Regions from separate parts of the Dichotomicrobium thermohalophilum genome, predicted to be linked through region 2. Evidence: predicted binding sites of a transcription regulator. Region 2 holds the regulator's gene; the other holds the start of a gene.
What was found. The regulator HrcA, encoded in region 2, represses chaperone genes, less so after heat shock. The targets are predictions, from matches to a motif close to GTTAGCACTCNCNNNNNGNGAGTGCTAAC.

Region 1 (3,354 bases), on a different contig from region 2:
AGGTCCGCTCGTGTTCTTGATAGTCCATGTTATTGCCATGTTTTTCACGATCCGGGTTGTCCATATCAGCCCCTCGCCGCTGGCGAAACCCAAAAAATCGTTGCGACTATACCAAAGCCGCCCACCGGAGCAACCTTAACGCGCCGCTTTTTGAAAACATTTGCAGCAAATCAGTGGCATCCTGTCGCACCCGTCTTTGCACAGAAGAAGAGCCGCCCCGGGGAGCGGCTCTTCCCATTCGCCTTGACGGCGACGGCTGCGCCTCTCGGGGCGCAAGCGGCTTACATCATGCCGCCCATGCCGCCCATGCCGGCCATGTCTCCGGCACCAGCGCCGCCCTTTTCTTCCTTCGGCGCTTCGGCAACGCCAGCTTCCGTCGTGATCATCAGGCCGGCAACCGAGGCCGCGTCCTGAAGCGCGGTGCGCACGACCTTGGCCGGGTCGATCACGCCGGCTTCGACGAGGTCCACGTACTCATCGAGCTGGGCGTTGTAGCCCCAGGCCGGATCGTTCTTCTCCAGCACCTTGCCGACGACGATCGAGCCTTCCACGCCGGCGTTCTCGGCGATCTGCCGGATCGGCTCCTGCAGGGCGCGCCGTACAATCTTGATGCCGGCCTCTTGGTCGGCGTTATCGCCCTCGACCGTGATCGCATTGACCGCGCGCAGCAGCGCCACACCGCCACCGGCGACGATGCCTTCTTCGACCGCAGCGCGGGTTGCGTTCAGCGCGTCGTCCACGCGGTCCTTGCGCTCCTTCACTTCCATCTCGGAGGCGCCGCCGACGCGGATGACCGCAACACCGCCAGCCAGCTTGGCCAGACGCTCCTGCAGCTTCTCGCGGTCATAGTCCGAAGTCGTCTCCTCGATCTGCGCGCGGATCTGCTGGACGCGGGCGTCAATGTCGGCCTTGGCGCCGGCACCGTCGACGATCGTGGTGTCGTCCTTGGTGATGGAGACGCGCTTGGCCCGCCCGAGCATGTCGATGTTGACGTTCTCGAGCTTGATGCCGAGCTCCTCGGAGACGACCTGGCCGCCGGTCAGAACCGCGATGTCCTGAAGCATGGCCTTCCGGCGATCACCGAAGCCGGGCGCCTTCACCGCCGCGACCTTCAGGCCGCCGCGCAGCTTGTTGACCACCAGCGTGGCCAGCGCCTCACCCTCGACATCCTCGGCGATGATCAGAAGCGGCTTGCCCGACTGTACGACCGACTCCAGCACGGGCAGCATCGCCTGCAGGTTGGTCAGCTTCTTCTCGTGGATCAGGATGTACGGATCATCGAGTTCGCAGACCATCTTGTCGGAGTTCGTGATGAAGTACGGCGAGAGATAGCCGCGGTCGAACTCCATGCCCTCGACGACTTCCAGTTCGGTCTCCAGGCTCTTGGCCTCTTCCACGGTGATGACGCCGTCGTTGCCGACCTTCTCCATGGCCTCGGCGATCATGTCACCGATCTCCTTCTCCCCGTTCGCGGAGATCGTACCGATCTGAGCGACCTCGGAGCTGGAGGAGACGTCGCGGGCGTCATTGCGGATCGAGTCAATGACCTGCGTCACGGCCTTGTCGATACCGCGCTTGAGGTCCATCGGGTTCATGCCTGCAGCCACGGCCTTCAGGCCTTCGCGCATAATTGCCTGGGCGAGCACGGTCGCGGTCGTGGTGCCGTCACCGGCGGCATCGTTGGTCTTCGAGGCGACCTCGCGCACCATCTGCGCGCCCATGTTCTCGAACTTGTCCTCAAGCTCGATCTCCTTGGCGACCGTCACGCCGTCCTTCGTGGAGCGCGGGGCGCCGAAGGATTTTTCGATGATGACGTTGCGGCCTTTCGGACCAAGGGTGACCTTCACCGCGTTGGCCAGCTTGTCGACGCCGTGCATCATGCGCTCGCGGGCGTCGGTCGAAAAACGGATATCTTTAGCGGTCATGGTTGTATTCCTTACTTGTCACGTGTTGGCTCACGATCAGGTGGCTAACGGCTTCAGCCTTCGAGCACGCCCAGCAGATCGGACTCCTTCATGATGAGGACTTCTTCACCGTCGATCTTGACCTCGGTGCCGGACCACTTGCCAAACAGCACCTTGTCACCCACCTGAACGCCCATCGGGATGAGTTCATTGTCATCGCCGCGCGCGCCAGGGCCGACAGCGATCACTTCGCCCTGCTGGGGCTTTTCGGCTGCGGTATCGGGGATGATGATGCCGCCAGCGGTCTTTTGCTCCTCCTCGACGCGCTTGACGGCCACGCGATCATGGAGTGGACGAAATTTCATCTTTGTTCTCCGTGGTTTGTGCTCCTGAGTGCCGGGCACGGTGCGATCGCGTGCGTCCGGCCATGAGTCTTTCGGTGAGACTTTGTTAGCACTCTCTGATGGTGAGTGCTAATACGCCCATCGGAATATGTCCGTGCTCCCCGCTTGTCAATAGATATCCGCCGACTTTCCCCCTCGTATCGGGGCTGTCCCGGTGGAAATTCACTTGCCTTGCGCGGCCTGCCTGCCTAGCCTCGCCGCAAAGCGCCGGCCACGGCGCGATGCCAGCCACATTTCTCAGTCAAGGGAGGTTGAAAGATGGGCTTTCTGTCCGACTCGCTGGCGCGCGTGAAACCCTCGCCCACGATCGCCGTGACGCAGAAGGCGCGGGATCTGGCAGCCGCGGGCCATGACGTAATCGGGCTCGGCGCGGGCGAGCCGGACTTCGACACGCCCGACAACATCAAGCAGGCCGCCATCAAGGCCATCGAGCGCGGCGAGACGAAATACACCGCCGTTGACGGCATTCCCGAGCTGAAACAGGCCATCTGCGACAAGTTCAAGCGCGAGAATGATCTGACCTACCAGCCATCGCAGGTGCTGGTTGCGCCGGGTGGCAAGGCGGTCATCTATAACGCGCTGATGGCCACGCTCAATCCGGGCGACGAGGTCATCATTCCTGCGCCCTACTGGGTCTCTTATCCCGACATGGCCCTGCTCGCGGGCGGAACGCCGAAGATCGTGCCCACCACCCTGGAGGACCGGTTCAAGCTCACGCCGCAGGCATTGGAAGCCGCGATCACGCCCAGTACCAAGTGGCTCATCTTCAACTCGCCATCAAACCCGACAGGCGCCGGCTACACCTATGACGAACTGAAGGCGCTTACCGACGTCCTGCTGCGCCACAGTCATGTATGGGTGCTGACCGACGACATGTACGAGCACCTCGCCTATGACGACTTCAGGTTCGTCACCCCGGCCCAGGTCGAACCGCAGCTTCACGAGCGCACGCTGACGATGAACGGCGTGTCCAAGGCCTATGCGATGACCGGCTGGCGCATCGGCTATTGCGGGGGGCCGGAAGAGCTGATCGGCGCGATGCGCAA
Region 2 (3,354 bases):
CGCGGAATGCAGCCGTCCAAGAAATTGCAGCGCGTCATCGCGCAGCGACTGCACGCCAAGCGAAACGCGATTGACGCCAGCCGCGCGGTAGCCGGCGAAGCGCGCGGCCTCCACGCTCGACGGATTGGCTTCCAGCGTGACCTCGGCATCCGACGCGAGGGGCCAGAGCGCGGCGATCGCGTCGATCACTGAGGCAACCGTGTCGGGCTGCATGAGCGACGGCGTGCCGCCGCCGAAAAAGATCGTGTCGACTCGACGCCCCGGCGTCAGCGCCGCGTGATGCTCCAACTCGCGGATGACCGCCTTGGCATAGCGCTGCTCGTTCACCGCGCCGCGCGGCACATGCGAGTTGAAATCGCAATACGGGCACTTGGCCGCGCAGTACGGCCAGTGAACGTAAACACCGAAACCGGCGTCAGAGGGCTGGTCCATGCTCATAGCGTTGTTTCCGTGCGGCGCAGATGCGCCACCAGCTTCGCGAATGCCGCCGCGCGATGGGAAATCCGGTGCTTTTCCGCCGGGTCCATCTCGCCGAAGGTGATGTCATAACCGTCGGGCACAAAGATCGGGTCGTAGCCAAAGCCGCGATCGCCGCGCGGCGGCCAGACCAGATGCCCGAAAACCCGGCCGATGAAGATATGATAGCAGTCGTCCGTGCCCGCCAGAGCAAGCGCGCAGGCGAAATTGGCGCGGCGGTCTTGCAGCGTTTTCGCGCCAGCTTGTTGCAGTTCGCGCTCGACGCGCTCCATGGCCACGCCGAAGTCCTTCTCCGGTCCGGCCCAGCGCGCCGCATAAATTCCCGGCGCCCCGCCCAGCGCGTCGACCTCAAGCCCGGAGTCGTCGGCAAGCGCCGGCAATCCCGTCGCGGTCATGCAGGCTTCCGCCTTGATGAGTGCGTTCTGCGCGAATGTGTGGCCGGTCTCCTCCGGCTCCGGTGCGCCGGCCTCGCCTGCGGAGATGATGTCGAAGCCAAGCGGGGCGAGCAAATCGCGGATTTCGCGCACCTTGCCGGGGTTGTGGCTGGCGATGACCAGCTTTCGGCTCGCAGGCGCCTCCGCCATCAGGCCACCGCCATTTTCTGCAGCTCAGTCAGCTCGGCGATGCCTTTCTTCGCAAGGCTCATCAGCTTGGCGAAGTCATCCTCGCTGAAGGCGCTGGTCTCGGCCGTGCACTGGATTTCGACGATCCCGCCCGCGCCGGTCATGACGAAATTGGCGTCGGCGTCGGCCTCGGAATCTTCTTCATAGTCCAGATCAAGGACGGCCTCGCCGCCATACAGCCCGCAGGACACCGCCGCCACCTGGTCGCTCAGCGGGCTGGCATTCACCATGTCGCGCGCCTGCATCCAGTCAACGGCGTCCTTGAGCGCCACCCAGGCGCCGGTGATCGCCGCGGTGCGGGTGCCGCCATCGGCCTGCAGCACATCGCAATCCACGAGGATTTGGCGCTCGCCAAGCAGTTGAAGGTCCATCACCGCACGAAGCGACCGGCCAATGAGCCGCTGGATTTCCTGCGTGCGTCCGGACTGGCGGCCACTCGCGGCTTCGCGGCGCGTCCGCTCGGTTGTGGCGCGCGGCAGCATTCCATATTCCGCAGTGACCCAGCCCTTGCCCTGACCCTTCAGCCAGGGCGGCGTGCGCTCCTCGATGGTTGCGGTGCACAGCACATGCGTGTGCCCGAACTTAACCAGGCACGATCCTTCGGCATGGCGCGACACCGCGCGCTCGAAACTCACCCGCCGCAACGCATCGGCTTCACGCCCGGACGGCCTCATCGGTTAGCCCCCGTTTGATCCGTCATGTCGACCTCTTGCTGCTCGCTCGTCTTCGGGAATGGCGCGCACCCTAGCCGATCGCCGCGGCGGCGCAAACCGCTTTTGTGCGCGATCAAAACGCGAAAAACACCCGGTCTGGCAGGCGCCTGACATGCGGGGCTAGCGCCCGGGCCGAATTGACGCTTTCACGGACCACGCCTATGTTAAGGCCACTGTCAGGGGTTTTCTGCAGCAAGTAAACGAGGTGCTGGTTTTTTTTCCTTTCGGTGAAACAGATGACCGAACCTCTGGGCGGCTTGAAAGAGCTCAACGAGCGCTCGCGCGAGATTTTCAGACAAATCGTCGAAACGTACCTTGAGACGGGCGCGCCCGTTGGCTCCCGCAACCTGAGCCGGCAACTGCCAATGACGCTGTCGCCGGCTTCGGTGCGCAACGTCATGGCGGACCTGGAGGCGATGGGCCTGATATACGCGCCGCATGCCAGCGCGGGCCGCATGCCGACGCATGCGGGGCTGCGCATGTTCGTCGACTGCCTGCTGGAGATCGGCGATCTCAGCACGCGCGAGCGCGAGCAGATCCAGCGCCAGATGACCGCCGAGTACACCCGCCAGGGCGTCGACGAAGTCCTGTCCGAGGCCAGCGGAATGCTCTCCGGCCTGTCGCGATGCGCGGGCCTCGTGGTCGCGGAAAAGCAGATCAACCGCATCAAGCACATCGAATTCGTCAATCTGGACAACGGGCGCGCGCTGCTGGTTCTGGTGGGCGAGGACGGCGCGGTCGAAAACCGCGTCGTGAATCTGCCGGAAGGGCTGCCGCCCTCCGCGCTGATCGAGGCCGGCAACTATCTCAACGCGCGCATTCGCGGGCTGACGCTGCACGAAGCCAAGGAGCGCATCAATCAGGAGCTCAAAGAAAAGCGCGACCTGCTCGACGAGCTGACCAAGGGGCTGATTGAGGCAGGCCTGGCGGAATGGTCCGGCGGACGCGAGGAGACCAAGAGCCTGATCGTGCGCGGCCGCGCGCATCTGCTTGAGGACCTAAAGGCGATCGAGGAGCTGGAGCGCATCCGGCTGCTGTTTGAGGACCTTGAGTCCAAGAAGGAACTGGTCCGGCTGCTGGACCTGGCCGACGAGGCCGAGGGCGTGCGCATCTTCATCGGCTCCGAGAATCAGCTCTTTTCGCTGTCCGGCTCTTCGGTGATCGTCGCGCCGTTCCGCGACAATGACAGGAACATTGTCGGCGTGCTCGGCGTTATCGGGCCGACGCGACTGAATTATGCGCGGGTCATTCCGGTGGTGGACTACACCGCCAAACTTGTCGGACGACTGTTGACTTGAACGCCGCGACCGGCCGAAAGAAGTCGCAAACATGCGATCGGCCGGCGCTGACGAACCGACCATTTCCACGAGAGATCCGAAAGCGATGAGCAACGAGAAGAAATCAGACACGACGGCGGAAACCGAGAAGGCGCGCCAAAACGACGATCCTTTCGCGCGCGACGACGCGGAAACGAAAGCCGAAGGCGCAGCCGCTTCGGGTGATGATCGAGCCAAGACCAACGAGGCCGGGGCGCAGGAAGG

Region 1: a site for HrcA is predicted at 2,354-2,382, ahead of BXY53_RS08435 (co-chaperone GroES). Genes of this name have one in related genera too.

The regions. Positions count from the first base shown of each region.
Region 1 covers NZ_QXDF01000001.1:1,817,155-1,820,508, forward strand. The annotation lists gene BXY53_RS08425 (aa3-type cytochrome c oxidase subunit IV) at 1-28, opposite strand, end outside; gene groL (chaperonin GroEL) at 282-1,925, opposite strand; gene BXY53_RS08435 (co-chaperone GroES) at 1,979-2,269, opposite strand; gene BXY53_RS08440 (pyridoxal phosphate-dependent aminotransferase) at 2,567-3,354, shown strand, end outside.
Region 2 covers NZ_QXDF01000003.1:93,235-96,588, forward strand. The annotation lists gene hemW (radical SAM family heme chaperone HemW) at 1-438, opposite strand, end outside; gene rdgB (RdgB/HAM1 family non-canonical purine NTP pyrophosphatase) at 435-1,061, opposite strand; gene rph (ribonuclease PH) at 1,061-1,774, opposite strand; gene hrcA (heat-inducible transcriptional repressor HrcA) at 2,050-3,111, shown strand; gene grpE (nucleotide exchange factor GrpE) at 3,197-3,354, shown strand, end outside.